3 regions of the Nitratireductor thuwali genome follow, and region 2 is predicted to be linked to each of the others. Evidence: predicted binding sites of a transcription regulator. Region 2 holds the regulator's gene; each other region holds the start of a gene.
The links. The regulator PhoB, encoded in region 2, activates phosphate uptake and scavenging genes when phosphate is short. The targets are predictions, from matches to a motif close to TGTCATNNANCTGTCAT.
Positions count from the first base shown of each region.

Region 1: a site for PhoB is predicted at 4,360-4,376, ahead of NTH_RS00045 (UDP-2,3-diacylglucosamine diphosphatase). Genes of this name have one in related genera too.
Region 3: a site for PhoB is predicted at 5,698-5,714, ahead of phnC (phosphonate ABC transporter ATP-binding protein). Genes of this name have one in related genera too.

Region 1 is NZ_CP030941.1:3,709-13,856, reverse strand. Features, by position in the region: gene NTH_RS00060 (DUF2865 domain-containing protein) at 1-1,041, opposite strand; gene gltX (glutamate--tRNA ligase) at 1-95, shown strand, start outside; gene NTH_RS00055 (NADP-dependent malic enzyme) at 1,179-3,485, opposite strand; gene NTH_RS00050 (SDR family oxidoreductase) at 3,522-4,301, opposite strand; gene NTH_RS00045 (UDP-2,3-diacylglucosamine diphosphatase) at 4,515-5,360, shown strand; gene dgcA (N-acetyl-D-Glu racemase DgcA) at 5,442-6,425, opposite strand; partial or broken gene NTH_RS00035 (ABC transporter permease) at 6,526-7,710, shown strand; gene NTH_RS00030 (ABC transporter ATP-binding protein) at 7,712-8,518, shown strand; partial or broken gene NTH_RS00025 (MlaD family protein) at 8,548-9,920, shown strand; gene NTH_RS00020 (ABC-type transport auxiliary lipoprotein family protein) at 9,986-10,148, shown strand, end outside.
Region 2 is NZ_CP030941.1:1,725,955-1,736,102, forward strand. Features, by position in the region: gene xylF (D-xylose ABC transporter substrate-binding protein) at 1-428, opposite strand, end outside; gene NTH_RS08290 (ROK family protein) at 609-1,853, shown strand; gene NTH_RS08295 (hypothetical protein) at 1,850-3,274, shown strand; gene NTH_RS08300 (CRTAC1 family protein) at 3,278-4,906, shown strand; gene phoB (phosphate regulon transcriptional regulator PhoB) at 4,914-5,603, opposite strand; gene phoU (phosphate signaling complex protein PhoU) at 5,617-6,324, opposite strand; gene pstB (phosphate ABC transporter ATP-binding protein PstB) at 6,364-7,179, opposite strand; gene pstA (phosphate ABC transporter permease PstA) at 7,193-8,485, opposite strand; gene pstC (phosphate ABC transporter permease subunit PstC) at 8,490-9,869, opposite strand; gene NTH_RS08330 (PstS family phosphate ABC transporter substrate-binding protein) at 9,950-10,148, opposite strand, start outside.
Region 3 is NZ_CP030941.1:2,196,122-2,206,269, forward strand. Features, by position in the region: gene hutG (N-formylglutamate deformylase) at 1-686, shown strand, start outside; gene hutU (urocanate hydratase) at 683-2,356, shown strand; gene NTH_RS10630 (TRAP transporter substrate-binding protein) at 2,425-3,516, shown strand; gene NTH_RS10635 (TRAP transporter small permease subunit) at 3,605-4,114, shown strand; gene NTH_RS10640 (TRAP transporter large permease) at 4,111-5,661, shown strand; gene phnC (phosphonate ABC transporter ATP-binding protein) at 5,799-6,632, shown strand; gene phnD (phosphonate ABC transporter substrate-binding protein) at 6,724-7,632, shown strand; gene phnE (phosphonate ABC transporter, permease protein PhnE) at 7,738-8,706, shown strand; gene phnE (phosphonate ABC transporter, permease protein PhnE) at 8,708-10,148, shown strand, end outside.

The sequences.
Region 1 (10,148 bases), 1.7 Mb from region 2:
TCAGGGTTGCGCTGACCGGACTGGAGTCCGGGCCGGAGCTCGCAAATCTATTGCCTCTGCTTGGTCGGGAAGAAACGTTGGCCCGACGACCCTGACCCGACGATCGCCCGCCGGCGCGCCCTCGCGAGGTTCGCGCTTGGCGGGTGCGACATCGACGGCCGCTTCGGTGCCTGTCTCTTGCGCTTCGGGATCGGGCCGCTGGATCGGGGCCGGTATCGACGCGACCTCCCGCTTGTCCGTTGCTCCAGCCAGGATGGTGAAGCTCTTCTTCTGTGCGGGAGCGGCGGCGCCGCACATAGGCGTGCGCACCGGTGCCTGTCGGTATCTGTAGGCCGTATCGAGCTCGGTGTACGGACTGCCGTCAGCCACGGAGACCATGGCGCTGCTCTCCTGCGCTGTCACGTCATAGGCGTATAGCGCCACTTGGGTGCCAAGGCACCGGGCCTGGCAGGCTGCCGCGTCCCGGTCGAACATGATTCTGGGAACGGAGAAGGAGATCGGGAAATAATAGCCGTCGCTGAGGCGGACGCACATGGTGCGGTAGACGGCACCGCCGGAGTCGGGCCGCGCGGCCTGCTGGTGTTTCGGAGCCTCCTTCCGGACCGGGACCGAAGCTGCGGGTCTGTTGCCGCACCCGTTCGCCTTGAGCGAGGCAAGGAGGCGTGCGCGCTCGCGCCGAGAGCCTGAGGGCACCGTCATCGTGCGGCGCTTGTTCTGCAGGTCCGCCAGGTTGCGCGCCATGCGGGCAATCGTGGCGTTGAGCTGCGCGCACTGCTGCGAGCGGCTCGCGAAGAGGCCGCCGCAGCGGGCGGTGCGTGCATTGTCGCGCGCGCGCCCGAGTTCGACGCCCTGCTGAGCGATGGCACGGTCGTATTTCGCCGCCTGACCGGCGGATGCGCTCGTAGGCAGGGAGGCCAGTTGTGCTTGCAGGCTGCGGCAGGCGCGTGACTGCGCTCCAGCCGGCTGTGCCAGGATCGGGACGCAGGCGAGCGCCAATGCCAACGCCCGCACCATATAGGCGATATGCCTGTGAGTGTTCATGCCCGCCCCCCGGGAAGGCGGCCGCGCCTTTCCCGAACTCCAGCAGCCGCCGAACCCTGCGTTCGACTGCTTTCAGCCACAATGCGCTCCCTCTAGCGCATCGGTCTTAAATACCACTTATCCGCGTACAAGCAAATTTAGCGAGCGTGGTGCTGCAGGGCTTCGACCGCCGCAAGCGCGGTCATGTTGACCACGCCGCGCGACGTGACGGAAGGCGTAAGGATGTGGGCTGGCCGTGCCGTACCCAGCAGGATCGGGCCGACATGCAGCGCGTCGGTCATCACCTTCACCGTGGTCAGGGTGATGTTCGCCGAATCGAGATTCGGGAAAACCAGCAGGTTGGCCTCGCCCTTCAGGCTGGCGTGCGGGAACACGCGCATGCGAAGGGTCTCCGACAGGGCAGAGTCGCCATGCATCTCGCCGTCGGCAATCAGGTTCGGTGCGATGCGATGCAGGATATCGGTCGCCTCGCGCATCTTCAGCGCGCTCGCCGAATCCCGCGAGCCGAAGTCGGAATGCGACAGCAACGCCGCCTTGGGCTCAATGCCGAAACGGCGGATCTCCTCGGCCGCAAGCACGGTCATCTCGGCGATTTCGGCGGCGCAAGGGTCGACGGTCACATAGGTATCGGTGAAGAACATGACGCCCTGCTGCGTGATCAGCATCGACAGGGCGGACAGTTCGTCCACGCCTTCACGGCGGCCGATGATCATGTCGACATTGCGCAGATGGCGCTCGAAACGGCCTTCAAGTCCGCAGATCATCGCGTCGGCCTCGTCGCGCATCATGGCGAGCGCGGCAATGACCGTGTTGTTGGTGCGGACCATCGTGCGGGCCGCCTCGGGCGTCACGCCACGCCGGCCGGTGAGGCGGCTCAGGAGATCGACATAGTCGCGGTAACGCGGGTCGTCCTCCGGGTTGACGATGGCGAAGTCCTTGTCGGGGCGGATACGCAGCCCGTAGCGCTTGAGGCGCGTCTCGATCACCTGGGGCCGGCCGATCAGGACGGGCTCGGCGATGCCTTCCTCAAGCACGACCTGGGCCGCGCGCAGCACCCTTTCGTCTTCGCCGTCGGCATATATGACGCGCTTCCGCCCCGCCGCCTTGGCGGCCGAGAAAACGGGCTTCATGATGAGCACCGAGCGGAAGACGAACCGGTTCAGCCGGTCGAGATAGGCGTCCATATCGGTGATCGGCCGTGTGGCAACGCCGCTTTCCATGGCGGCCTTGGCGACGGCGGGTGCGATCCGCAGGATGAGTCGTGGGTCGAAAGGCGAGGGGATGAGGAAGTCCGGCCCGAAGCCCGGTGTCTCGCCCGAATAGGCACGGGCCGCCACATCGGAGGTCTCCTCGCGCGCCAGTGCGGCGATGGCCCGCACGGCGGCCATCTTCATCTCCTCGTTGATCGCGGTTGCGCCCACGTCCAAGGCGCCGCGAAAGATGTAGGGGAAGCACAGGACGTTGTTGACCTGGTTCGGAAAGTCCGAGCGGCCGGTGCAGATCATCGCGTCCGGCCGGGCCTTCCGGGCAAGGTCCGGCATTATCTCCGGCTTGGGGTTGGCCAGCGCCAGGATCAGCGGACGATCCGCCATGTGCTCGAGCATTTCCGGCTTGAGGACGCCGGCCGCCGACAGGCCGAGGAAAATGTCTGCGCCGCCGATGACGTCAGCCAGCGTGCGCGCATCGGTGTCCTTGCAGTAGGGCTCCTTCCAGCGATCCATCTCCTCGGTGCGGCCACGATAAGCGACGCCGAAGCGGTCGGTGATCCAGATGTTCTCGATACTGGCGCCCAGATGAACCAGCAGGTTGAGGCAGGCGAGCGCGGCCGCGCCGGCGCCGGAAGTCACGATCTTCGCTTTCGCGATGTCCTTGCCGGCAAGCTCGAGCCCGTTGAGGATCGCGGCGGCGACGATGATGGCGGTGCCATGCTGGTCGTCGTGGAAGACCGGGATATCCATGATCTTCTTGAGCTGATCTTCCACCTCGAAGCATTCGGGCGCCTTGATGTCCTCGAGGTTGATGCCACCGAATGTCGGCTCCAGCGCCGACACGGTGTCCACCATGCGCGCAATGTCGGGTGCATCGATTTCGATATCGAATACGTCGATGCCGGCAAATTTCTTGAACAGAACCGCCTTGCCTTCCATCACGGGCTTGGAGGCCAGGGGGCCGATATCGCCCAATCCCAGGACGGCGGAGCCATTGGAAACCACGGCCACCAGATTGGAACGCCCGGTATATTCGGCCGCCATTCCCGGATCTTCCTGAATGGCAAGGCATGGCGCCGCAACGCCGGGCGAGTAGGCGAGCGCGAGGTCGCGCTGATTGCCGAGCGGCTTCGTTGCCTGGATCTCCAGCTTTCCTGGAACGGGATATCGGTGAAAGAAGAGGGCTGCCTCGTCGAGATCCGCACTGTCGGTCGATAGGGGCTGGTCGTCCGCCATGAAATATTCCCTTGTCCGCTCGCGATGCGGGAAGAATTAGAATGCGCTGGTGTAGAGGCCGCCGTCCAGGATGAGATTCTGGCCGGTGATGTAGCCCGCATGCGAAGAGCACAGGAAAGCGCAGGCCTTGCCGAACTCCTCTGCCGTTCCGAACCGTTTGGCCGGGATTGCCTCCATCTGGAGCTTGGCCTGCTGCTCGACGCTCATTCCCGACGTTTCTGCGCCGCGGCGAATTCCGCCTTGCAGGCGCTCGGTATCCATCTTGCCGGGCAGGATGTTGTTGATGGTCACGTTGCTGGACGCCACGGTGCGGGACACCCCGGCAAGGAAGGCCGTGAGACCGGCGCGCGCGCCGGACGAAAGGTCGAGACCTTCGATCGGCATGTACACGGAAAGCGAGGTGATGTTGACGATACGGCCGAAACCGCGCTCGGCCATACCGTCCACCACGGCCTGAATGAGCTCGAGAGGAACGACCATGTTCTGGGTCACCCCGTCGAGCATCGCTTCGCGCGTAAGCTCCCGGAAGTCGCGCCGGGGAGGGCCGCCATTATTGTTGACGAGGATGTCTGGCGCGGGGCACGCGGCCAGAAGCGCCTTCTGGACCGCAGGCTCCGCCACGTCGCCGATGACCTCGGCGACCTCGGCGGAAAAGCGGTCGCGGATCTCCTCGGCCGTCCGCTTCACCGAATCGGCGCTGCGCCCGTTGACGACCACGCGGCAGCCGGCCTCCGCCAGCGCCATGGCGCAACCGCGGCCGAGGCCCCGGCTCGATGCGCAGACGATGGCGTTCTTCCCGCTGATGCCGAGATCCATGATTTTCTCCCCGATTTTCCGTCCGGTTCATCTAGCCGCAAGGGGGGCAATAAACAACCGTCATATGGCTGTGACATGAATCTGGCCATAGGAGGCGCGACCGCACTTGGAACGCCTTGAGGCCTCTGGAACGCACAAAATGCCCTCATTTCCTCGGTTTTCCGCATCCATGCGGAGCCCAAACGATTCGATCTGACCGCAGAAGGCTCTAGCATGGACGAAGCGATGACCGCCGCCACGCCCCACAGATACCGCACCATCTTCATCTCGGACGTTCACCTGGGATCGAAGCCCGCCAAGGCGGAATTCCTCATAGACTTCCTGCGCCATCACGAGGCGGAGACGATCTATCTGGTCGGAGATATCGTCGACGGTTGGCGGCTGCGGCGCTCCTGGCATTGGCCGCAGGCCCATAACGACGTCGTGCAAAAGCTGCTGCGCAAGGCGCGCAAGGGGACGAGAATCTACTATATCGCCGGCAATCACGACGAGTTCCTGCGGCCTTTCCAGGGCGTGCATTTCGGCGGGATCGTGGTGGCCGACCGCATTGTCCACGAGGCCGCGGACGGAAAGCGCTTTCTGGTCATCCATGGCGACCAGTTCGACGCCGTGGTGCACAATGTCCGCTGGCTCGCCTATCTCGGCGATAAGGCCTATGACGGTGCCATTCTGGTTAATCGGGCCGTCGGCTTCTTCCGCCGGCTCATGGGGCGGCCCTACTGGTCGTTCTCCTCCTGGGCCAAGGTCAAGGTCAAGAAGGCCGTGAAGTTCATCAGTTCCTTTCAGGACATCCTGGCGCAGGAAGCGGTGCGGTCGAATGTCGACGGAGTGATCTGCGGCCATATCCATCACGCCGCGATCGAGGACATCGCCGGCGTGCGCTACATGAACACCGGCGACTGGGTGGAGAGTTGCACCGCGCTGGTCGAGGATTTCGACGGCCGTTTCGACATTCTGTCATGGACGGGCCATCCCGCGTTGACGACAGCGGCCGAACGTGGGCGCAAACGCCTGGAAGCCGGCATCCGCCCGAAGCCGGTCGAAGTCGAACCGGCCTAGATCCGTTCACCATTTCACAAGAGCGCCGAACCGTATGCAATTCTAGACCGAAGACCGGCTTCCACTTTTCCTGGAAGCACTCTAGCCCCACAGGTCGGGATCGGGCGGCGAAACGAGGGCACCGGAATAGCGGAGCCCCGGCACACGGTCTTCCCTGAGCATCAATGGCCCGTCGAGGTCCACAAAATCGGCGTCTTGCGCCAACAAGACGCCGGGCGCCATGGCAAGCGACGTGCCGACCATGCAGCCGATCATTATCGAGAAGCCGAGTTCACGGCCCTTTTCGCGCAGTTCCAGCGCTGCCGTCAGGCCACCGGTCTTGTCGAGCTTGATGTTGATGGCGTCGTAAAGGCCGCGCATCGCTTCCAGATCATCGGCGGTATGCAGGCTTTCGTCGGCGCAGACCGGCACGGCGTGGGGAATATCCCGTAATATCGCATCCTTCCCCGCGGGCAGCGGCTGCTCTACCAGCGCCACATTGTGATGGGCGCAGGCCAAAAGATTGTCTTTTATGTTGTCGTCGTTCCAGCCTTCATTGGCGTCGACGATGAGCCGGCTGTTCGGCGCGGCCGCTGCGACTGCTCGAATGCGGGCCACGTCATTGGCGCCGCCGACCTTCACCTTGAGCAGCGGCCGGTCCGAGACGGCGCGCGCCCGTGTGGCCATCTCGTCGGGCTCTCCGAGCGAGATCGTGTAGGCGGTCGTCACGGGCCGCGGCGGCTGCCGGCAGACGTGCTCGTAAACGGGCTTGCCGCTCCGCTTGGCTTCCAGATCCCACAGGGCGCAGTCGATGGCGTTGCGCGCCGCCCCTGCCGGCATCTTCGACATGAGTTCCCGCCGCGTGATGCCGTCGGCAATGTCGGAGCGGAGGCTTTCAATGAGTTCAACGACCCCTTCCAGTGTCTCCCCATAGCGCTTGTACGGCACGCACTCCCCGCGCCCGGTCGCCCTGTCGTCGCCGATAATGCAGGTGACGACAGTCGCTTCCGTGCGCGATTCCCTGGAAATGCGGAAAACGCCGGCAATGGGAAAGCGCTCGACTTCGACGATCAGGGAAAGCGGCATGGGTCCTCTCGGGTTCGTCTGTTGTGGGCAAGCCTCTATCCGAAGCCGCGCGGGGCGAAATCGGTTCCCACGGAACGGGTTGATGCGCTAAAGCACGTTTATGGCGAGCAGTGAGATGACGCAAGCACATGACGAAGGCCAGCCTGGGGCGGTGCGCGCCCCGGCCGTGGAAACCTCGTCCGACGGCGGCACGCTGGCCTGCCGGCTTGCCGGTGACTGGACCACGCGGACGGTGGGCCTCGTCGACGGCGATATGCGGGCACTTCTGGCACGCGACGATTTCGAAACGCTGGAACTCGACCTTTCCCGAACGGGCTATCTGGACACGGCCGGAGCATGGCTGATCGCCCGGCTCATCGCCGAACAGCGGCGGCGCGGGGCAACCGTCGAGATCAGCGGCGAAAGCGCTGCCGCCAGAATATTGCTGGAGGCCGTCGAGCCAATCGCGGAACAGCCGGAATTGCCGCCCAAGCCGCCGCGGGACGGCTGGCTCGTTCGTATTCCCATGGCTGTCGGCCGCTCCATGTACGAAGCGCGCGACGATATACGCTACGGGCTTCACATCCTCGGGGCCACCGTCAGCGGCGCCCAGATGAAGCTGGGCCGCAAGCATGCCATCAACCCGGCGGCCATCGTCAGCCAGATCGACCGGATGGGCGTGGGCGCCGTGCCGATCATCGTGTTGATGTCGGCTATCGTCGGCGCCATCATCGCCCAGCAGGGCGCGTTCCAGCTGCGCTATTTCGGCGCGGAGATATTCGTTGTCGACCTTGTCGGCATCCTGATCCTTCGCGAGCTCGGCGTGCTGATGACGGCGATCATGATCTCCGGCCGCTCCGGAAGTGCGATCACCGCCGAAATTGGCTCCATGAAGATGCGGGAGGAAGTCGACGCCCTTACCGTGATCGGCCTCAACCCCGTTGGCGTGCTGGTGTTTCCGCGCCTCGTCGCCCTCGTGATCGCCATACCGTGCCTTACCATCGTAGCCAATTTCGCCGCGCTGGCTGGCGCGATGGCCACGGCCTGGCTTTATTCGGGCATCCCGCCGGCTGCCTTCATCGACCGACTGCGTGAGGCCATCGATCTGTCGAGCATCTTCGCCGGCCTCATCAAAGCGCCGTTCATGGCGCTGATCATCGGCGTGATCGCCTCGGTCGAAGGCATGAAGGTCGGCGGCAGCGCCGAGTCGCTCGGCAGCCACGTCACGGCCTCGGTGGTGAAGGCCATATTCGTCGTCATCGTGGTGGACGGGATGTTTGCCATGTTCTACGCGGCGATCGATTTTGATGGCCGCATCGCCCCAAAACGACGGCGCCGAGCCGGCGCAGAACGAACGGCGCGAGGTGGTGCTCTCGGCGCGGGACGTCAGCGTGAGGTTCGGCGAGACAAGCGTTCTGGAAAACCTGTCGCTGGACGTGTATCGCGGCGAAATCCTGGGCTTCGTCGGCGCTTCCGGGTCGGGAAAGTCGGTGCTGCTGCGCGCCATACTGGGCCTGGTGCCCAAGGCCGCCGGGTCGATCTGCCTGTTCGACAAGGACCTGCAGCATCTGGACGAGCACGAGCGCATGCTGCTCGACATGCGCCTCGGCGTCATGTTCCAGCACGGCGCCCTGTTTTCGGCGTTGACCGTCCTGGAGAACATTCAGGTCCCCATGCGCGAATATCTCGACCTGCCGAAGGCGCTCATGAACGAGCTGGCGCTGCTCAAGGTGGAACTGGTGGGGCTGCCGCGCGATGCCGCTTACAAGCACCCTTACGAATTGTCGGGAGGCATGATCAAGCGCGCCGCGCTTGCCCGCGCCCTGGCGCTTGATCCCGACATCGTGTTCCTGGACGAACCCACTTCCGGCCTCGATCCGATCGGTGCGGCCGACTTCGACGAGTTGGTCGCCAAGATGCGCGATACGATGGGCCTGACCGTTTATATGGTGACCCATGATCTCGACAGCCTGTTGACGGCATGCGATCGCATTGCCGTGCTGGGCAAGAAACGTGTACTGGTGGAAGGCACTGTCGACGACATGATGCAAAGCGAGGAGCCGTGGGTGAAGTCCTATTTCCGGGGCAAGCGCGCGCGGCGTATAGATCGCTGACGAACAGATATAAAGAAGACGTCTAACTGATGGAAACAAAAGCAAATTATGTCGTCGTCGGGTTGTTCACGATCCTTGCCGTTCTGGCGGCATTCGGGTTCGTCTACTGGACGGCTGCAATCGGCGATCGCGGCGAGACCGCTACGCTGCGTTTCCGCATCCCCGGTTCGGCGTCCGGACTTCGACGTGGCAGCGCGGTTCTTTTCAACGGTGTCCAGGTGGGCGATGTCCGCCGCGTCTATCTCGACCTTACCAATCCGAGCGTTGCCATCGCCGATGCGGAGGTCGACCGGCTGACGCCCATCACGCGCTCGACGCAGGCCGATGTCGGGCTGGCGGGTCTCACCGGAACGGCAAATATCGAACTGAAGGCGGGGATCCCGATGAGCCGAACCTCCTCGAACTGGCCGAGGAGCAGAATACGGTCGCCGAGATCACGGCGAGCCCTTCCGCAGTGACGAACCTGCTGCAGACGGCCCAAAGCCTCCTGACGCGCGCCGACAACGTCATCGGGGAACTGGAGGGCTTCGTGACCGACGCGCGCGGTCCGTTGACGGAGACGCTACGCAATGTCGAGACCTTCTCTGCCTCGCTGTCGCGCAATGCCGAAGGCATCGACCGCTTCCTCGAAAATGTCAGCAACCTGTCCGGCACCATCGCGAAGGTTTCGGACCAGCTCGAAACGACCCTGCAGGCAGCCGAGGAACTGATCGTTTCCGTCGACAGGGAGCGGGTGGCCAAGATCGTCGGCAATATCGACACGTTCACCAGCCGGCTGGCGAGCGCCAGCGACGAGCTCGACACGATCATGGCGGGCGTTGACGAGGCGGTCGCCTCGATCGGCGACTTCTCGCGCAATGCGACCGTCACGCTCGGCAAGGTCGATGACGTGCTGGAGGGAGTGGACGCCGCGGCCGTGGCCACGGCCGTTCAGAATTTCGAGCAGGCGAGCACCGCCGTCAACGAGGCTTCGAAGGACATCGCCCGCGTCAGCCAGACGATCGGCGGACGCACCGAGGATATCGATCAGTTCATCTCCGACGCGGGCCAGCTTGCCAGTCGGCTCAACCAGGCCTCCGTTCGCGTCGATGGCGTGCTGGCGAAGCTCGACGGCATGCTGGACGCGGGCGAAGGCGAGGACCTGATTGGAGAGGCGCGAGCCACGCTGCAATCGTTCCGCCAGGTGGCCGAAACGCTGAATGCCCGCATAGGACCGATCACCGAGGGGCTTTCGCGCTTTTCCGTTCAGGGATTGCGCGAGGTGGAGGCGCTGGTGCAAGACTCCCGGCGCGCGATCAACCGCATAGAGCGCGCCGTCACCGAATTCGAGCAGAACCCGCAACGCATCATTACCGGTGGGGAAGGCTCCATTCGGCGCTATGAGGGCCGCCAGCGCCGTTGACAAGGACAGATCGGCCCGCAAGACTTTCGACCTGTACGGGGGCAGGGGATTTCCGGGAGCTCGAATTGAGAAGATTGCGCATTGCATGCGGGCTTGCACTCGCCGCTTCCCTGAGCGGATGCGCAGCCATTCCCGGCTTCGGTCCGCCGCCGGTCGACGCCTATGAGCTGAGTTCACCGCGCGTCGAGAGCGGCCGTCGGCTGGCGCGTGTCCAGATATTGATTGCCG
Region 2 (10,148 bases):
ACCTCGTAGACGGCTCGCGCCTGCATACGTCCGACTTCCTTGTTGTCGAAGGTGAGATAGAAGGCGTCGGGATTCTCGATCAGACGATCGTAACCGACGACCGGAATGCCTTCATTGACAGCCTTTTCAACCGCCGGGCCGATGGCGGAGGAGTCCTGCGCCAGGATGATGAGCGCGTCGGCACCCTGCGCAATCAGCGCTTCGACATCAGTGAGCTGCTTGGAAGCCGAAGACTGGGCGTCGGCGGATACATAGGTATTGCCGTCAGCCTCGATCTGAGCCTTGATGGCAGCCTCATCAGTCTTCCAGCGCTCTTCCTGAAAATTCGACCAGGAAACGCCGATGGTCTTGCCTTCTGCAAGGGCTGCCGTCGAAAGCGACAGTGACAGCGTGAGACCCGCCAGCACGGCGGTGACAGTCTTCTTCATGATTTTCCTCCCGGCGCCGAACGGCGCGACAATATTGGCTTTCACCAGGAAGCTCATTTTTTCGAGCCTCGAAAAAAAGAATGACTCACGTTTCTTGTCGTGTCAATATGGCTTTGGTGGCGGGATTGGACATCGCTTGCTGCGCAAGTTGTACCGAGCCCGCCGGGAGGAGAAGACTTGATGACGGTCGGAATCCGTCACGACGAGATGCGCAAGCGCAATCGGGCGATGGTCATTGCCGCAGTCCGCCAGGCGGACAGGCCCTCGCGCACGCACATCGCGCGTGTGACAGGCCTCAGCCATTCCACCATCTCCGCCATTGCCTCCGATCTCATCGAAGAGGGCATCATGCGCGAGGTGCCGCCCGGCGAAGCCGCCGCGCCGCGGCGCGGACGGCCGCAAATTGCCATCGCACCCGATCCCGAGGCCGCCCGCGTCGTCTGCCTCATCCTGTCCTTCAACAGCCTGTCGGCCGTGCTGGTGGACTATTGCGGCGCACCCGTCGCCCGGTACGGCTACCGCCTGCCGACACTGGCTCTGAGCCGCCAGGAGCTGATGGATGCGACCGTGGATGCAGTGAGGAAGGTCACCGCCGGCCATGGGCAGATCATGCGCATAGGCATCGCCGTGCAGGGCATTGCCGATTCGGCTGGCAGGGAAATGCTGTGGTCACCCATCAGCCCCCACGCGAATGTCGCCTTCGGCCCGTTGCTGGAGGATGTTTTTTCGGTTCCGGTGACGGTCCACAACGACTGCAATCTCATCGCCGCCGCCCTGCGCTGGCTCCGGCCCGAGCGCTATCGGGACAATTTTGTTGCGATCCTCCTGTCCCACGGCATCGGCATGGGCCTGATGCTGAACGGCCATATGTTCACGGGCGAGCATTCGTCCGGCTGCGAGTTCGGCCATATGAACCACCGGCCGGACGGGCCCCTCTGCCGCTGCGGCAAGCGCGGCTGTATTGAGGCCTTTGCCGGCAACTACGCGATCTGGCGGCGCGCCCATGGCAAGAGCCCGTTAGAAAAGCCCATCGCCGACATCGACGCTTCGGAGATGGAAGCACTCGCCAATGCCGCCCGGGCCGGCGGCGAGCGGGCTGGCGAGGCCTTCCGCGAGGCCGCCGAGGCGCTCGGCTACGGGCTGGGCAATCTGTTCGCGCTGATCGATCCCGCGCCCATTGCCGTGGTCGGACAGGGCACGGCGGCGTTCGACCTCCTGGAACCGGGAATACGCCGGTATCTGGCACAGACGGCTGGCGGTCAGCATGCCGACGCCATCAGCTTTGAGACGGAGAGCAACGAGGTTCCCCTGATCGAGCATGGATGCGCAATGACCGCTCTGACCAGCCTGGATAGAGACTATTTTGCGCCGGCCCTCCATCTGGCCCTGCCGGTCGGCGCCCCGGGAAGGGAGGACGTCGCATGAACCTCCGCACATGGAAAAGGTTGGCGCTCCTGGGCGCCGCCCTTTGCACGATGCCTGCTCCCATGGCCGGCGCGGAGCCCTGGAACGAGGCGGTGATGCCGGGTGCGGTCGAACAGGACACGCTTGCGGACAAGCTGGACCGCGCCGCGCTGGACGCCTTGCGCGAGCGCGGCGAGCATCTCTTCATCGGCCATTTCACGCCAGCGGACGGCGTGGGCCGGCCTTTCGCGACCCAGGCGATTGTGCCGACCAAGCGCAAGCGCCCGCCCGAGAACGGCTTTTTCCGTTCGGCCGGGATGGACGCAAATTCCTGCGCAGGCTGCCACAATATGCCCATCGTCGGCGGCGCCGGAGATTTCGTGACCAATGTCTTCGTATCCGAAGGTTTCGAGAGCGCCGATTTCGATAGCCTTGACCCCCAGTTTTCCAATGAACGCGGTTCCAACCATCTCTTCGGCGCCGGGCTGATCGAACTGCTCGCCCGTGAGATGACGGCCGACCTGCGCGAGACGCGGCGGCGGACCCTGGAGGCGGCGCGTGGGACCGGCAAGCCCACCACGGCCACCCTCGCCAGCAAGGGCGTCTCCTTCGGAACGATCACCGCAGAGCCCGACGGCATGCTGGATCTTGCGGGTGTCGAGGGCGTCGACGACGATCTCGTCGTGCGCCCGTTCAGCCAGAAGGGCGTGATGACGTCGATCCGCCAGTTCACCGTCAACGCGCTCAATCATCATCACGGCATGCAGGCCACCGAGCGTTTCGGTCCGCGCTGGACCGGCGAGCGCGACCACGACGGTGACGGGGTCGAGGATGAGATCCGCGACGGCGACATTTCGGCGCTGGTGGCATGGCAGGCAGGGCTGAAGGCGCCCGTCGTCTTCGAACCCGAGCAGCCTGAATGGGAGGCGCCGGCCGCGCGCGGCAGCGCCCTGTTCGATGCGATGGGCTGCGTTGCATGCCACAAGCGCGCCTTGCCGCTGAACTCCTTGGAGTTCGCAGATCCCGGCCCGCTGGATATGGCCGGAACGCTGCGCGACGGCGAACTGGCCGAGCCCGTGACCTACGATCTGGCCCTGCTCGAATGGGCGAGCACCCTTCCCCGGGATGCCGAAGGCAATGTGCTGGTGCCGCTGTTTGGCGACCTCAAGCGCCACGTTATCGCCGATCAGGAAGTGGCGACGCTCGGCAACGAGCTCCTTGCCCAGCGCTTCGTCGAGCGTAATGTCTTCATGACCGCCGAACTCTGGGGTGCAGGCTCGACGGGCCCCTATGGCCACCGCAACGACCTGCCGACGCTGGATGAGGTGATCCGCGCCCATGGCGGCGAGGGGCGGGCCGCGCGCGACCGCTATGTTGCCGCCTCCGACGAAGACCGAACCGCGCTCGTCGCGTTCCTGAAGACGCTGGTGATCGAGGAGTAGGCAATGCGGACCGCGATTGCGATAACAGCGCTACTGGCTTGCATCCCGGCAAGCATCGCCGGCCCCGTCAGCGATGTTCCTGCGATGCAGGAGGAGGCGGTCGAAGCCGGCATCGACCACGCCTATCGGGGCCCCTGGGAATATTTCGTAGGCGGCGGCGCAGCCTCCTTCGACTGCAACGGCGACCGCATGCCGGACCTCCTCATTGCGGGTGGCAAGCTGCCGGCGAAGCTCTACATCAATCGGAGCAACACCGGTGGCCGCCTTCGTTTCGAGGCGGTCGAGACCGGGTTGAAGCCTCGCGATCTCGAAAAGGTGCTCGGTGCATACCCGCTCGATATCGACAATGACGGTTACCAGGACCTCGTGCTGCTGCGCCTCGGCGAGAACATCCTCTTGAAAGGCGGGCCGGAATGCCGCTTCGAGCCGGCCAACGAAGCCTTCGCCTTCGAGGGCGGGCGCGAATGGACCACCGCCTTTTCCGCCACATGGGAGGAAGGCAACGCCTACCCGACTTTGGCCATCGGCAACTATGTGGATCGCACCGCCCCCGGCGCACCCTGGGGCACCTGCCACGACAATGCTCTATACCGCCCCGCGCAAGGGGAAGAAGGGCCGCTGTATGACGACCGCCGCCCGCTGGCGCCCGGCTATTGCACCCTGTCCATGCTGTTCACCGATTGGAACCGCTCGGGTACGCAGGACTTGCGGATCACCAATGACCGGCACTATTATCGCGGCGGCGAGGAACAGCTCTGGCACGTGGAGCCGGGCCGCGCGCCCCGGCTCTTCAGCCGGTCGGAGGGCTGGCGGCATCTGACGATCTGGGGGATGGGCATCGCCGAGGGCGACATCGACGGCAACGGCTACCCCGAATACGCTCTCACCTCGATGGGCGACACCAAGCTGCAGCGCCTCGACGAGGAGGCGGCGGAAGACCGTCCGATCTACACCGACATCGCCTTCGAGCGCGGCGCGACAGCGCACCGGCCCTACAAGGGCAGGGATCTGAAGCCCTCCACCGGCTGGCATGCGGAGTTCGCCGACTTCAACAATGACAGCCTGCTCGACCTCTTCATCGCCAAGGGCAATGTCGAGCAGATGCCCGATTTCGCCGCCATCGATCCCGACAATCTCCTGCTCGGCCAGTGGGACGGTTCTTTCGCGGAAGCGGGCGGCACGGCGGGCATCGGTCTGCCCACAAAGGGCCGCGGCGCGGTGGTCGAGGATTTCAATGCCGACGGCCTCCTGGATCTGTTGGTCGTCAACCGCGAGCAGCCCGCGTCCCTGTTCCGCAATCTCGGTGCGAAAAGCGAGGCGGGCCCGAGGCCGGGCGGCAACTTCGTCGCCATAGAACTCGCCCAGAAAGGCCCCAACCGGAACGCGGTGGGCGCGCTCGTTTCGGTGAAGATCGGTACCCGCACGGTCAACCGCACCGTCCAGGTCGGCGGCGGGCATGCCTCGGGACGAACCGGCTTCGTCCACGCCGGCGTCGGCACCTCCGAGCGCGCCGAAATCCGCGTCAAATGGCCTGACAGCGAATGGAGCCCGCCCTACCGCGTCTTCGCCAACAATTTCGTGCGGATAGAGCGTGGCGCGGTGGAAGCGCGGTACTGGTACCCGCGGGAGTAATCGCTCTCTACGCTTCCCGTATCGCGTAGCCGGCGCCGCGAATGGTACGGATGACGTCGGGCATGCGGCCCTGGTTCACGGCCTTGCGCAGCCGGCCGACATGCACGTCCACGGTGCGCTCGTCGATATAGATCGTCTCGCCCCACACATTGTCGAGAAGCTGGCTCCGCGAGAAGACGCGGCCTGGGTGCTGCATCATGAACTCCAGCAGGCGGAACTCCGTCGGCCCGAGCCTGATTTCGCTTTTGCGGCGGTAGACCCGGTGCGATTCCCGGTCGAGAATGATGTCGCCCACCTTCAGCACCGTCGAAAGCACCTCCGGCTTGGCGCGGCGCAGGAGCGCGCGCACCCGGGCGATGAACTCGGGCGTCGAGAACGGCTTCACGAGATAGTCGTCGGCACCGGTGGCAAGGCCGCGCACGCGGTCGCTTTCCTCGCCCCGCGCGGTCAGCATGATGATGGGCAGGCGCTCGGTGTCCGCCCGCATGCGCAGCCGGCGGCACAGTTCGATGCCGGAGATCGCCGGCACCATCCAGTCGAGCACCAGCAAATCGGGAACGTTCTCCTGGAGGCGGACCTCTGCTTCATCTCCGCGTGTGATCATCTCGACCTGATAGCCTTCGGCCTCGAGATTATAGCGCAGCAGGACGCATAGCGGTTCGTCGTCCTCGACCACCATGACTTTGGGTGCGATCATCCAGTACTCTCCGCTATTGCGCGCTCATCGTCATTTGCGTCTCGTCCAGCTTCGGACGCTGGACTGGAAGCTGTTCGCCCGTGAGCACATAATAGGCGTTCTCGGCGATGTTGGTGACGTGGTCGCCTATGCGCTCCAGATTCTTCGCGCAGAAAAGCAAATGGGTGCAGGCGGTGATGTTGCGCGGGTCTTCCATCATATAGGTGAGGAGTTCGCGGAAGACGGACGTGTAATGGATGTCGATCTTCTCATCCTCGTCGCGCAGCTTGGTCAACGCGTCGGGCTGGCGCTCGACATAGCGTTCGACCACCGAATTGACCTGGACGATGACCATCTGGGCCATTGCGTCGATCGAGTGGGTGAGGCTGCGCGGCGTGGCGCTGTCGCCGACCGCGCCCACCCGCTTGGCGATATTCTTGGCCAGGTCGCCGATCCGCTCGAGGTCGGATGCCATGCGGATGCCTCCGACCACGGCACGCAAGTCCTGCGCCATCGGCTGCCGCTTGCCGATCAGGGTGATGGCCTTCTCGTCCAGGTCCCGCTGCTTGGCGTCCATGATCGTATCGTCGGAGATGACCCGCTGCGCCAGGGCATTGTCGGATTTGAGGAGAGCCCGCGTGGCGTCGTGGGTCATCGCGCCGGCGAGGTCGCCCATATCCCGGATCAGCCGGTCGATCTGCTCCAGATCCTCGTCGAACGACGTAACTGTATGCTCGCCCATGAAAACGGTTCCTTGTGAAAAAAACGTCCTGCCAGCCGGTCAGCCGAAGCGGCCTGTAATGTAGTCCTGGGTGCGCTTGTCTTCGGGATTGGTGAACATTTTGTCCGTCGGCCCCTCCTCGACAAGGTTGCCGAGGTGGAACATGGCTGTGCGCTGTGAAACGCGCGCCGCCTGCTGCATGGAATGCGTGACGATGACGATGGTGTAATTCTCGCGCAACTCGTCGATCAGCTCTTCCACACGGGCCGTGGCGATCGGGTCGAGCGCCGAGCACGGCTCGTCCATCAGGATGACCTCGGGCGAAACGGCGATGGCGCGGGCGATGCACAGGCGCTGTTGCTGCCCGCCCGAAAGGCCCGTGCCAGGCTCGTGCAGCCGGTCCTTCACTTCGCTCCATAGACCGGCCTTCTGCAGGCTCCGCTCAACGACCGCGTCCATGTCGCTCTTGGCGTTGGCCAGCCCGTGAATGCGCGGTCCATAGGCGACGTTTTCATAGATCGATTTGGGGAACGGGTTGGGCTTCTGGAAGACCATGCCGACCCTGGCGCGCAGCTCGACCACGTCGATACGCGGATCGTAGATGTCCTCGCCGTCGAGCGTGATGTCGCCGGTCACCCGGCAGATGTCGATCGTATCGTTCATCCGGTTGAGACAACGCAGGAAGGTCGACTTGCCGCAGCCCGAAGGACCGATAAGCGCGGTCACCTGGTTCTCCCGGATGTCGAGATCCACATCGAACAGGGCCTGCTTCTCGCCATAGAAGACGCGAACCTTTGAACCCTGCATCTTCACCGCTTCGTGCGCGGGCGTCTTGTCCATGGCGTTTTCTATGGCGGCATCTGTCAGCATGTTCATATCCCTCACTCCGTCACCAGCGACGTTCAAAGCGTTGCCGCAGATAGATCGCGAACGCGTTCATGAAAATCAGGAAGCCCAGCAGCACGAGGATCGCGGCCGACGTACGCGAGACGAAACCACGCTCGGGGCTGTCCGCCCATATGAATATCTGCGTCGGCAAGGCTGTCGCCGGATCCATGATACCACCGGGCGGCGAAGTCAAAAAGGCGTTCATGCCGATCAGAAGCAATGGCGCGGTCTCGCCCAGCGCCTGCGCCAGGCCGATGATCGTGCCCGTCAGGATGCCGGGCACGGCTAGTGGCAGCACATGATGCAGAATGACCTCGTGCTTGGAAGCGCCAACGCCCAGCGCGGCTTCACGGATGGACGGCGGTATCGATTTGAGTGCCGCCCGGGTGACAATGATCATCGTCGGCAGCGTCATCAGCGCAAGGACAAGGCCGCCCACAAGCGGCGCCGAACGCGGCAGGCCGAAGATCTGGATGAAGACCGCCAGGCCCAGAAGCCCGAATACGATCGACGGCACCGCCGCCAGATTGTTGATGTTGACTTCTACAAGGTCGGTCCAGCGGTTCCTGGGCGCGAACTCTTCAAGATAAATCGCGGCGGCAATACCGAGAGGAAACGAAATGACAAAGCAGACGAGAAGGGCATAGAACGAGCCGGTGATGGCGCCGGCCAGGCCCGCGAGCTCCGGGAAGCGGCTGTCGGCGTTCAAGAACAGGCCCCAATTAAAGGGCGTAGTGACAAGCCCTCGCTCCTCCAACGTCTCGAACAGCGCGATTTCCGTGTCCGAAACGCGGCGGCGGTCTTCCGGCAGATCGCGGTCGATCACGCCCTTGTTGAGCTGATCGAAGGGATCGGACGCCGGCACCTTGAGCGTAATGGTCTGTCCAATGATCTCCGGGTTAGCGACCACGTAGTCGCGCAGGATGTTGGGCGTCCCGTTCGACAGGATGCGCGAGGCCACGCGCTGTTCGGCTGCGTCATCGACATCGGGAAACAGCTTCTGCGCCGCATCGGCGACGACGGCGCGGAAGTTGCCGCTTGCCGGGTCATCCGCCGGCACGTTCTCCGGATCGACGGTGAACTCGACCGCGATATGGGTCTGCACAAAGGCCGTATGCCCCGTGATGATCAGCGACGCTATCAGGATGCCAAGCAGCCCGATGGCCGTGATGATGGAGGCCAGACCGTAGAGCCGAAGGCGGCGGTCGGCGGCATACCGGCGCTTGCGGATTGCCGCGGCTTCCGGTGAGGACCAGTCGAATGGTTTGGGCGTCGTCAATGTGTTTTCGGACATGGGTCTACTCATATTTCTCGCGGTAGCGGCGCACAATGCGCAGAGCGAGGACGTTCAGGCACAGCGTCGAGACGAACAGCACGAGCCCGAGAGCGAAAGCCGACAGCGTCTTCGGATTGTCGAAGGAGGTGTCGCCGATCAGCAGCGTGACGATCTGCACGGTAACCGTGGTCACGCCGTCCAGCGGATTGGCCGTCAGCGTGGCGGTGAGGCCGGCGGCCATGACGACGATCATAGTCTCCCCGATGGCGCGGCTGGCGGCCAGCAGAACACCGCCCACGATGCCCGGAAGCGCCGCGGGTAGAAGCACGCGCGTGATCGTTTCCGCCCGCGTCGCGCCCAGCGCGAAGGAGCCGTCACGCATCGATTGCGGCACGGCACGCAGCGCATCGTCCGACAGCGAGGAAATGAAGGGCAGGATCATGATGCCCATGACGCCGCCCGCCGCCAGGGCACTGTTCGGCGAGATGGAGAGACCGATGAGGCTGCCGGCTTCGCGGATCGCGGGAGCGACGGTAAGAATGGCGAAGAAGCCGTAGACTACCGTCGGCACACCGGCGAGGATTTCGAGGATCGGCTTGACGATCCCACGGAAACGCTCGCTCGCGAATTCGACCAGGTAAAGGGCTGACAAGAGTCCGATCGGCACGGCGACGATGAGAGCGATGGCCGCGATAAGCAATGTTCCCGTGAACACCGGCACGGCGCCGAAAGCGCCCGTTCCGGCCACCTGATCCTCGCGGATGGCGATCTGCGGCTCCCAATTGAGCCCGAAGAAGAACTCCTGCGGCGGCACCAGCATGAAGAACTGGAGCGCTTCGTAGGTCAGCGATACGATGATGCCGATCGTCACCAGGATCGCCACGACGGCCGACGTGATCATGATGATATCGAGCGCCCGTTCGAAATTCTGCCGCGCGCGGAACTTCGGCGCCATGCGCACGCGTGCCAGATAGAGCGCAATGGTGGAAACGGACAGCGCCACGACGACCATTGCCCAGCCGGCGATGGCATGCCATCTCTGATACCGTTCGGCGGCGGCGCGTATTTCGGGAGAGGGTTCGCTAAAGATGCGCCCGGAGGCCACGTTCTTGATTTCACTGAGATAAAGCGAAAGCTGCGACGTCGAGGCTCCTTCGGTCAGGCTCGACGGCAGCGACGCGAGGATGAGACGATCGATGACGCCGTCCTGGGAAAGCAGCCACAGGACGACAAGTATCAGGGCGGGCAACCCCACCCAGACCGCAGCGAAGGCGCCATGATAGAGCGGTCGGGAATGAACCTCCGCTCCATGGGCCGCAACGAACCTGTTGGCTGTCGACCGCCCGACATAAAAGGCGACGAGCGACAGCGCGAGGATGGCGAGAAACAAATATCCGGTCACGGCCGTCTGCATCCTTGGCTGCGTTCAAGTTGGAGCGCGCCGCGCGGAGTGCTCCCCGCGGCGCGCTATCGGCATGGCGATTACTGAGTGTAACGCGTAAGGTTCTTGCCAGCGATGGCAGCTTCGCGAACCTCGGCGCGACGCTCGTCGGAAAGCGGGATCAGGCCGCGCTCCGAAAGATACCCGCCGGGGCCCATGGCCTCCTCCGACACATACTCTTCCACGAACTCCTGGAGTCCGGGAATGACGCCGCGATGCGCGTTCTTCACGTAGAAGAAC
Region 3 (10,148 bases), 470 kb from region 2:
CGGACTGGCACGTCCACCGGCTCTATGATGGACTGCTGGAGGGCGCGACCACGGTGCGCGCGACATTCCACCGCTACGTGATCGACGCCAACCGCAGTCCTTCCGGCCAAAGCCTTTATCCCGGCCAGAACACGACCGGCCTGGTGCCGCTGATCGATTTCGACAATCGGCCGATCTGGAGACCGGGCCACGAGCCCACGGAAGCCGATACGGCCGAGCGGCTTGCCACCTTCCATGCCCCCTATCATGCGGCGCTCGCTGCCGAGATAGAGCGGGTGAAAGCTCTGCACGGCCTGGCCATCCTTTATGATTGCCACTCCATACGCTCCCATTGCCCGTTTCTCTTCGAAGGGCGGCTGCCCGATTTCAATATCGGCACCGACCACGGCAGGACATGCGCGCCTGCGATTGAGCGGGCGGTGGTGGATGTCTGTGAGGCGGCCGATGGCCACACCAGCGTGCTCAACGGCCGCTTCGTCGGCGGCTGGACGACGCGTCACTACGGACAGCCGGACAACGGGCAGCACGCCATCCAGATGGAACTCGCGCAGGCAACTTATCTCGCCTCCGAGGCCCTGCCCTTTGCTTATGATCCGGACAAGGCGGAGCGCCTGCGCCCGCATCTGAAGGTTGTTCTTGAACGCCTCGAGGACATCGCGCTGTCGATGAAAAGGAAAGAGCGATGACAAACCCGCGCCACAACATCCGCGACGTGAAAGCCCCGCGCGGGCCGGAACTCAACGCCAGGAGCTGGCTCACGGAAGCGCCGCTGCGCATGCTGATGAACAATCTCGACGCCGAGGTGGCCGAAAACCCCAATGAGCTCGTCGTCTATGGCGGGATCGGCCGGGCGGCGCGCACCTGGGATGATTTCGACCGCATCGTGGCGACGTTGAAAACCCTCGGTGAGGACGAGACGCTGCTGGTGCAGTCGGGCAAGCCGGTCGGCGTGTTCCGCACCCATGCGGATGCGCCGCGCGTGCTCATCGCCAATTCCAACCTCGTGCCGCATTGGGCAAACTGGGACCACTTCAACGAGCTCGATAGGAAGGGCCTCATGATGTACGGCCAGATGACGGCCGGCTCATGGATCTATATCGGCAGCCAGGGCATCGTGCAGGGCACCTACGAGACCTTTGTCGAGGCTGGGCGCCAGCACTACGGCGGCGACCTCAAGGGCCGGTGGATACTGACGGCGGGGCTGGGCGGCATGGGCGGCGCGCAGCCGCTGGCCGCCGTCATGGCAGGCGCCTGTTGCCTGGCGATCGAGTGCGACGAGACCCGCATCGATTTCCGCCGCCGCACCCGTTACGTCGACGAAAAGGCGACCTCGCTCGACGAGGCGCTGGAGATGATCGACCGCTGGACCAAGGCCGGCGAGGCGAAGTCGGTCGGCCTGCTCGGCAACGCTGCCGAGATCGTGCCGGAGATGGTGCGCCGGGGTGTGAAGCCCGACCTGGTGACCGACCAGACCTCGGCCCACGATCCCGTCAACGGCTACCTGCCGAAAGGCTGGACGGTGGCTGAATGGCGCGAGAAGCGGGAGAGCGATCCGAAGGCGGTGGAAAAAGCCGCCCGCGCGTCGATGCGCGAGCATGTGGAAGCCATGGTCGCCTTCTGGAACCGCGGTATCCCAACCCTCGATTACGGCAACAATATCCGGCAGGTGGCGAAGGAAGAAGGCCTGGGGAACGCTTTCGCCTTCCCCGGCTTCGTGCCGGCCTATATCCGCCCACTGTTCTGCCGCGGCATCGGCCCGTTCCGCTGGGCGGCCCTTTCAGGCGACCCGGAAGACATCTACCGCACCGACGAGAAAGTGAAGGAGATACTGCCCGACAACGAGCACCTTCACCGGTGGCTGGACATGGCGCGCGAGCGCATCGCCTTTCAGGGCCTGCCGGCGCGCATCTGCTGGGTTGGCCTTGGCGACAGGCATCGTCTGGGCCTGGCATTCAACGAAATGGTGGCCAAGGGTGAACTGAAGGCGCCGGTGGTCATCGGCCGCGATCATCTGGATTCGGGCTCCGTCGCCTCGCCGAACCGCGAAACGGAGGCGATGAAGGACGGTTCGGACGCCGTCTCCGACTGGCCGCTGCTCAACGCGCTGCTCAACACCGCCTCCGGCGCGACCTGGGTTTCGCTGCACCATGGCGGCGGCGTCGGCATGGGTTTCTCGCAGCATGCGGGCATGGTCGTCTGTGCCGACGGCACCGATGCGGCGGCGGCCCGGCTGGAGCGCGTCTTGTGGAATGACCCGGCGACCGGCGTCATGCGCCATGCCGACGCCGGCTACGAGGAAGCGCTCGACTGGGCGAGAAAACAGGGATTGCGGCTGCCCGCGATCCTGGGAAATTAGAGCATGATCCCGAAAAGGGACTCCGGTTTTCGGCAACCATCCTGATCTAAACGACAAGGGGAACGACAATGAAAAGACGTCAATTCTTGCAGACAGCGGGTATAGCCGGCGTGGCGACGGGGCTGGCCGCACCGGCAATCGCCCAGGACAAGCGCACCTGGAACATGGTCACCGCATGGCCGAAGAACCTGCCCGGTCCCGGCGTTGCCGCGCAAATGCTCGCCGACCGCATCACCGCACTGTCGGGCGGACGGCTGGAAGTCAGGCTCCACGCGGCGGGTGAGCTGGTTCCAGGCAATGGTGTCTTCGACGCCGTCTCCGAGGGCACGGCCGAACTCTACCATGCGGTGCCTTCCTATTGGGGTTCCAAGTCGCGCGGCATTCTCCTGTTCGGATCGCAGCCCTTCGGCCTGCGCGCCGACGAGCAGCTTGGCTGGCTGATGCATGGCGGCGGTCAGGAACTCTATGACGAGATGTATGGCCGGTTCGGGCTGAAACCTTTCCTGTGCGGCAATTCGGGCCCGCAGTGGCAGGGCTGGTTCCGCAACGAGATAAACTCCGTGGACGATCTCAGGGGCCTGCGTTTCCGCACCACGGGGCTTGCCTCGGAAATGTGCGCCAAGCTGGGCATGGCCGTTCAGGCCATGGGGGGCGGCGACATGTTCCAGGCGCTGCAGTCGGGCGCGCTGGATGCCGGCGAATTCATCGGCCCGTGGAGCGATTCGGCTCTCGGCTTTTATCAGGTCGCCAAGAACTACTACTGGCCGGGCGTTGGCGAGCCTTCCTCGGCGGAGGAATGCGCGGTCAACATGGCGGCCTACGAGGAACTGCCGGAAGACCTCCAGCAGGCCGTCGCCTATGCTTGCGAGTCCCTCTACAATCCGGTCTGGACCGAATACTCCACCAAGCACGCCCAAGCGCTCAAGCAACTCGTCTCCGAGCACGGCGTTCAGGTGAAGCAACTGCCCGAGGATGTCATGGTGGCGATGGGCAATGCGGCCGGCGAGGTGATTGCGGAACTGCGCGAGGACGACGACGAACTCGTCAAGCGGATCGTCGAGAGCTTCCTTGCCTACCGCCAGAGCATCGCCGAATACATGGTCTACGCCGACAACGGGCAGATGAACGCCCGCGCGCTGGACTATAACTACGGCGGGTGATCGACTGCTTGCGGTGGGGCGCGCCCGTCCCGCCGCGAAGTCCCTCCGGAAAGAAACCGACCCGCTTTGCGAATGGGAAAACCAATCCATGCAGCGCTTGGCAACCGCGCTTGATCAGGTGAACATTGCCGTCGGCGCGACCGTGCGCTGGCTGGCGCTCATCATGGTGCTCGTGCAGTTCGGCACTGTGGTCCTGCGCTATGTCTATGGCGTCAGCTTCATCTTCCTCAGCGAAAGCGTCCTTTATCTGCACGCCGCGCTCTTCATGCTTGGCGCGGGCTATACGCTGCTGGTGGATGCCCATGTGCGCGTCGACATCTTCTACGGCTCGCTCTCCACGCGCAAAAAGGCGCTCATCGACATATTGGGCGCGACCCTCTTCCTGCTGCCTTCCATGGTGATGATCGCGTGGTTCTCCTGGCCGTCGGTCCGCAATTCATGGGCGGTGATGGAAGGCGCGATCTCCGTCGGCGGCATTCCGGCTTCGTTCCTCCTGAAGTCGCTCATTCCCGCATTCTGCGGCCTGCTTGTCATTCAGGGACTGGCCTGCCTACTGCGCGATCTGGCGCTTTACCGCGACGGGACGAATGCCGCATGAGCCTGCCGCTCGATCTTCTCATGTTCGCCGCCCTCATCGCGGCCATTCTCGTTGGTTATCCCGTTTCCTTCATGATGGCGGGAACCGCCGCCATTTTCGCCCTGATCGGATGGATGACCGGGCAGTTCCATCCCGCCCTCCTTGGTGCGCTCGGCCAGCGCGTCTTCGGCCTTTTGACGAATAACGTGCTGATCGCCATCCCGCTCTTCGTCTTCATGGGCGTGGTGCTGGAGAAGAGCCGCATTGCGGAAGAGCTTCTTGAAACCATGGGCCGGCTTTTCGGCGCCATGCGCGGCGGCCTCGGCGTATCGGTCGTGCTGGTCGGCGCGCTGCTTGCCGCCTCGACGGGTATCGTCGGCGCGACCGTTGTGGCGATGGGCCTGATCGCACTGCCCACCATGGTGCGCAACGGATACGATCCGAAGCTTGCCTCGGGCATCGTCTGCACCTCCGGCACGCTCGGCCAGATCATCCCTCCCTCGACGCTGCTGATCATCCTCGCCGACGTCATGTCGAACGCCTTCCAGCAGGCGCAATACGAGCAGGGCAAATTCTCGGTCGAGACCATATCCGTGGGCCAGGTCTTTGCAGCGGCGCTCCTTCCCGGCCTGACACTGGTCGGCGTCTATATCGTCTATCTGCTGATCAAGGCGACTTTCGTCCCCCAATCCGCTCCCGCGCTGGCGGAAGCCGGAGAGCGTCCCTCCGCGCGCCAGATCATGCGCGCCGTGGTGCCGCCGGTTCTGCTCATCGTGGCTGTCCTGGGCTCCATACTCGGCGGCGTCGCGACGCCCAGCGAGGCGGCAAGCGTCGGCGCGGTCGGCGCGCTGCTTCTGGCCGGCGCGCGGGCGGAGAAGAATGCCCGCCTCATCGTCGCCGGCGCGGCCGCCCTCGGCCTCGTCGCCGTCCTGGCCGGCTCCGTGCCGGTGCGCCTGCAGCGCAGCGATACCGATATGGCCGACTGGGCACTCGGCGGATTTCTCACCCTGTTGGTGCTGATGGGCCTTGCGGCCGTCCTGCAATCGGTGTGGCGGGCGCAAAAGAAGGGGATCCTGACCCCCATCGTCACTTCGACCATGACCGTGACGGCGATGATCTTCGCGACGATCCTGACCGCGTCGGTCTTTTCGCTGGTGTTCAGGGGCTTGGGCGGCGATGTGCGGGTGGAAGAATTCCTCACGCAGATGCCCGGCGGCCCGCAAGGCGCGCTGATCTTCGTGATGGTGCTCATCTTCGTGCTCGGCTTCTTTCTCGATTTCGTCGAGATATCGGTGATCGTGCTGCCGCTGGTCGCGCCCATCCTCATCCTCATGGGGCACGATCCGCTGTGGCTGGCGGTGCTTATCGCCATCAACCTGCAGACCTCGTTCCTCACCCCGCCCTTCGGTTTCTCGCTGTTTTATCTGAGGTCGGCCGCGCCCAAGGAGATCACGACCAGGCAGATCTATCGAGGGGTTATCCCCTTCATCATGCTGCAGATCGTCGGCATGGCGGTGATCTGGTTCGCGCCGGCCGTTTCCACCTGGCTACCGCGCATCATATTCTGAGGTCCAGGATGCGCCCCAAGCAGCGCGCCGGTGGATTGTCAAGAAACTGACATTTCGCCGACATCGCAGCTTCACGCACGACCGCTAGGCCATGTCGCGAATAAGGACGAAAGCGTCCGCGGGATATGGGAGTGGTCATGCTTGAGATACGCGGTGTAACCCGCCGCTTCGGCAAAACGGTTGCGGTGAAAAATGTCGATGTGAAGATCGCCGAGGGCGAGATGGTCGGCGTCATCGGCCGGTCGGGCGCCGGAAAGTCCACCCTGCTTCGCATGATCAACCGGCTGATCGAAACGAGCGAAGGCGCCATCACCTTCCGCGACCTTGAGGTCTCGAAACTCCGCGGCACAGCCCTCCGGCGCTGGAACCGCGACTGCGCGATGATCTTCCAGCAGTTCAACCTCGTACCGCGCCTCGACGTCCTGACCAATGTGCTGCTTGGCCGGCTCAACCATCGCCCGACGGCGATGAACCTTCTCAACATCTATTCCCGCGAGGAGCGCATCCAGGCGATCGCCGCGCTGGAGCGGCTCGACATCGCCCATACCGCCCTGCAGCAGGCAGGAACGCTCTCCGGCGGGCAGCAGCAGCGCGTGGCCATCGCCCGTGCGCTGATGCAGGAGCCGCAGATGATCCTGGCGGACGAGCCCATCGCCTCGCTCGACCCGCTCAATGCCAAGGTGGTGATGGATTCGCTTGCCGACATCAACGCCCGCGACGGCATCACGGTCATCACCAATCTGCACACGCTAGATACGGCGCGACACTATTGCAGCCGCATCATCGGCATGGCGCACGGCGAGGTTGTGTTCGACGGCACGGCGAGCGAGCTGACCGCAGCGGCCGTGCGGGAAATCTACGGTGCCGACACAGCCGGCGAAGGCGTATCCGAGGAGATCACCTCGACCAGCATCGAAACGCCCGCACGGCCGCGCCGCGAGCGGGCGCTTGAACCGGCATTGGCAGGTTAGGCCCGGCGGAACGCCCGCCCGGCCAAAAACGAAAGTCACAACCTCACAAATCGATTGCCGGAAGAACCGGCATGCAACAGGAGAGACGGACATGTTGAAGAAAACTCTGTTGGGCGCCGTGGCATTCACGGCTTTGATCGTCGGCGCGGCCCAGGCCGAGGACCTCAAGGAATTCCGCATCGGCATTCTCGGCGGCGAGAACGAAGCCGACCGCATGCGCAACTTCCAGTGCATGACCGAGGCGCTGCCGGAAGTGCTGGGCGTCGAAAAGGTTTCGCTGTTCCCGGCATCCGATTATGACGGAGTCGTGCAGGGCCTGCTCGGCGGTACGCTGGACTATGCCGAACTCGGCGCTTCGGGTTACGCCAAGGTGTATCTGGAAAATCCGGATGCGGTCGAGCCGATCCTCACGACGGTGCAGACGGACGGTTCCACCGGCTACCATTCGGTGATGGTGGCGCGCAAGGATTCGGGCATCCGCACGCTCGAAGACCTCAAAGGCAAGAAGCTCGGCTTCGCCGACCCTGATTCCACCTCCGGCTATCTCGTCCCCGCCGTGACCCTGCCAAAGGCGCTGGGCATGCCGATCGAGGAGCATGTCGCCGAAACGGGCTTCGGCGGCGGCCACGAAAACCTGGTCCTCGAAGTGGTCAAGGGCACATTCGATGCCGGCACCACCTGGGCCTCCGGCGTCGGCGATTTCTCCGACGGCTATACCTCCGGCAACCTGCACAAGATGGTGGAGAAGGGCATCCTCGACATGGACGATCTGGTCGAGGTCTGGAAATCGCCGCTGATCCCCAACGGCCCCGTCGTCGTGCGCACCTCGATGGACGACAGCATGAAGCAGGCCTTCAAGGACTTCATGATGAAGCTGCCGGAGAGCGACCCGGAATGCTTCTCCGCCATCCAGGGCGGCGACTACAAGGGCTACACGGAAGTCACGCCGGCATTCTACGAGCCCATCATCGACGCCCGCCGCTCGAAGATCGGCTCGTAAACACGATCCATTGAGGCAGCGCGCCGCCCTTCATCCGCCTGCCGACAGAGGCAGGGGCGAGGGGCGGCGTATGCCGGCTGAAAGCTCCGCGCGCAGAAGCACACAATGACCGCAACCACCCATCATCCCGGCCTCTCCGAAGCCGGCCAGACCGTCGAACGGCATTTCCGGATGCTGGCCGGGCGCAAGCGTCTCTATACGATCGGCGGCATCTTATTCATGGTCCTGGCCATGGGCGGTTCCCTGTGGTTCGCCAATGAATCGAACGCCGGCAAATTCTTCGACCGACTGCCCTATCTGTTCGATTTCGTCGGCCAGATGGTGCCGCGCGACGGTATGGAAATATGGCGGGCGCTGTTCGATCTGCCATCGCCCTATGACGATGGCAGCCTCAAATACAACTACCCCGAAGGCCGGATCTATTTCACCCAGTCGCTCTATCTGCCGGAATATTTCTACAAGATGCTGGAGACGATCAACATAGCGCTGGTGGCGACGCTGATCGGCTTCGGTCTCGGCTTCGTGCTGTGCTTTCTGGCCGCCTCCAACCTGATGACGCGGCGCTGGCTGCGCTTCTTCGTCCGGCGCTTCATGGAACTCCTGCGCGCCTTTCCCGAGATCGTCATAGCCGGCTTCTTTCTGGCGATCTTCTCGCTCGGAGCGGTCCCCGCCATCATCGCCGTCGCCGTCCACACGATCGGCGCGCTGGGCAAGATGTTCTTCGAGGTCGTCGAGAACGCGGACCTGAAGGCCGAGGAAGGGCTGCGCGCGGCGGGCGGCAATTGGGTCGAAAGGGTCTGGTTCGGCGTCGTGCCCCAGGTCCTACCGAATTTCCTGAGCTACGGGTTGCTGCGGTTGGAAATAAACGTGCGCGCCTCCACCATCATCGGTGCGGTGGGCGGCGGCGGCATCGGGGAAGCGCTGCGGCTTTCGATCAGCCAGACGCATGAGGCCAAGACCCTCGCGATCATCCTGCTCCTGTTCTGCACCATCGTGGCCGTGGACCAGTTCTCGGCGTGGCTGCGCCGCCGCCTCGTCGGCAGCCAGACATTCGAATTCGGCCGGGGAGGCTGAAATGAGCATCACCCATGACATTCACGGCGTTGCGGCCCGCCATCCCGAAGTTTTCGCCCGCTCGCTGCGCAAGCGGCTGACCGGCTGGCTCGTCGGCGCCGGCATCATCGCCTATCTGGTTTTCGCCTGGTGGTTCTTCTCGATCGGGGCGGTCCTGTCCGGGGCCAATTGGGGCATTGCCGGCAACTATCTTGCCGATTGGGTCTCCTACGAAGTCCGCCCGGACATAGACTTCAAAGACAACCATCTGGAAATCTCCTATCCGCGTTTCTCCCCGCTGGGAGCCGATCCCCAGCCGGACTGGGTTTCCCTGAAATCGCAAACGGTCGAGATTCGATCCGAGGCCAAGCCGACGGCCACCGAGGGCGCGACCTCGGGAGCCGGCTTCCTCGGCAGTCTCGACGATGGCGGCTCGCAGGACGATACCGACAGCTTTCTCGGCCCGGTCGCGGGCGCAGACAGCGGATCACCGCGGCAGGCCGACAGCGAACCGGCCGCATCGAGGCGGGAAGCGGTGGTGGAAGCTTCCGTCGAGTTCGGCGACGCCGGCCGTGTCGATATCCTGCCCGGTCTGGTGCGCCTGACCCGCGGCGGCGAGACGATCATGCTGGAGATCGACCGGGCCACCGGCGTCATCGCGCCCGGCGATCTTCCTTCCTGGGCAAGCCAGCGCGAGCCTGGCGCGAAGGTGACGGTCTATTTCGGCTTCGCCGGTCGCGCCGAAATCCGCGACAACAAGGTCAAGATCAGCCGCCGGTTCTTCGGCTGGGAGAATTTCTTCTTCGACCCGCGATCGCCCTTCTGGGGCCGGCCGGTCGGGGAGGTTGCCAGTCTCATCCTGTTCGGCCCGCGCCTGCAGCCCGATATTTCCAACGCCGCGCTCGCCTTCGACAATTTCGTCAATAATTCCGAGTGGCAGCACGGGGACGTCTGGCTGAAGCTCTTGCAGACCATCGTCATGGCTTTCGCGGGCACGGTGCTCGCGGTGATCGTGGCTTTTCCGCTGTCTTTTGCTGCCGCGCGCAACATCTATCCGAGCCGCATCGCCAACTTTGCTCTTAAGCGGCTGTTCGACTTCCTGCGCTGCGTCGACATGCTCATCTGGGCGCTGTTCTTCACCCGCGCCTTCGGGCCGGGACCGCTGGCGGGCATTTCGGCGATCTTCTTCACCGACACCGGCACCTTCGGCAAGCTCTATTCCGAAACGCTGGAGAACATTGACGACAAGCAGCGCGAGGGCGTGCGCTCCGTGGGTGCCTCACCCGTCGTGGTGCAGCGCTACGGCGTGCTGCCGCAGGTGCTGCCGGTGTTCCTGAGCCAGGCGCTCTACTTCTGGGAATCGAACACGCGCTCGGCCACGATTATTGGCGCCGTGGGCGCAGGCGGCATAGGCCTGAAGCTGTGGGAAGCCATGCGCACGAATTCGGACTGGGAGAACGTGG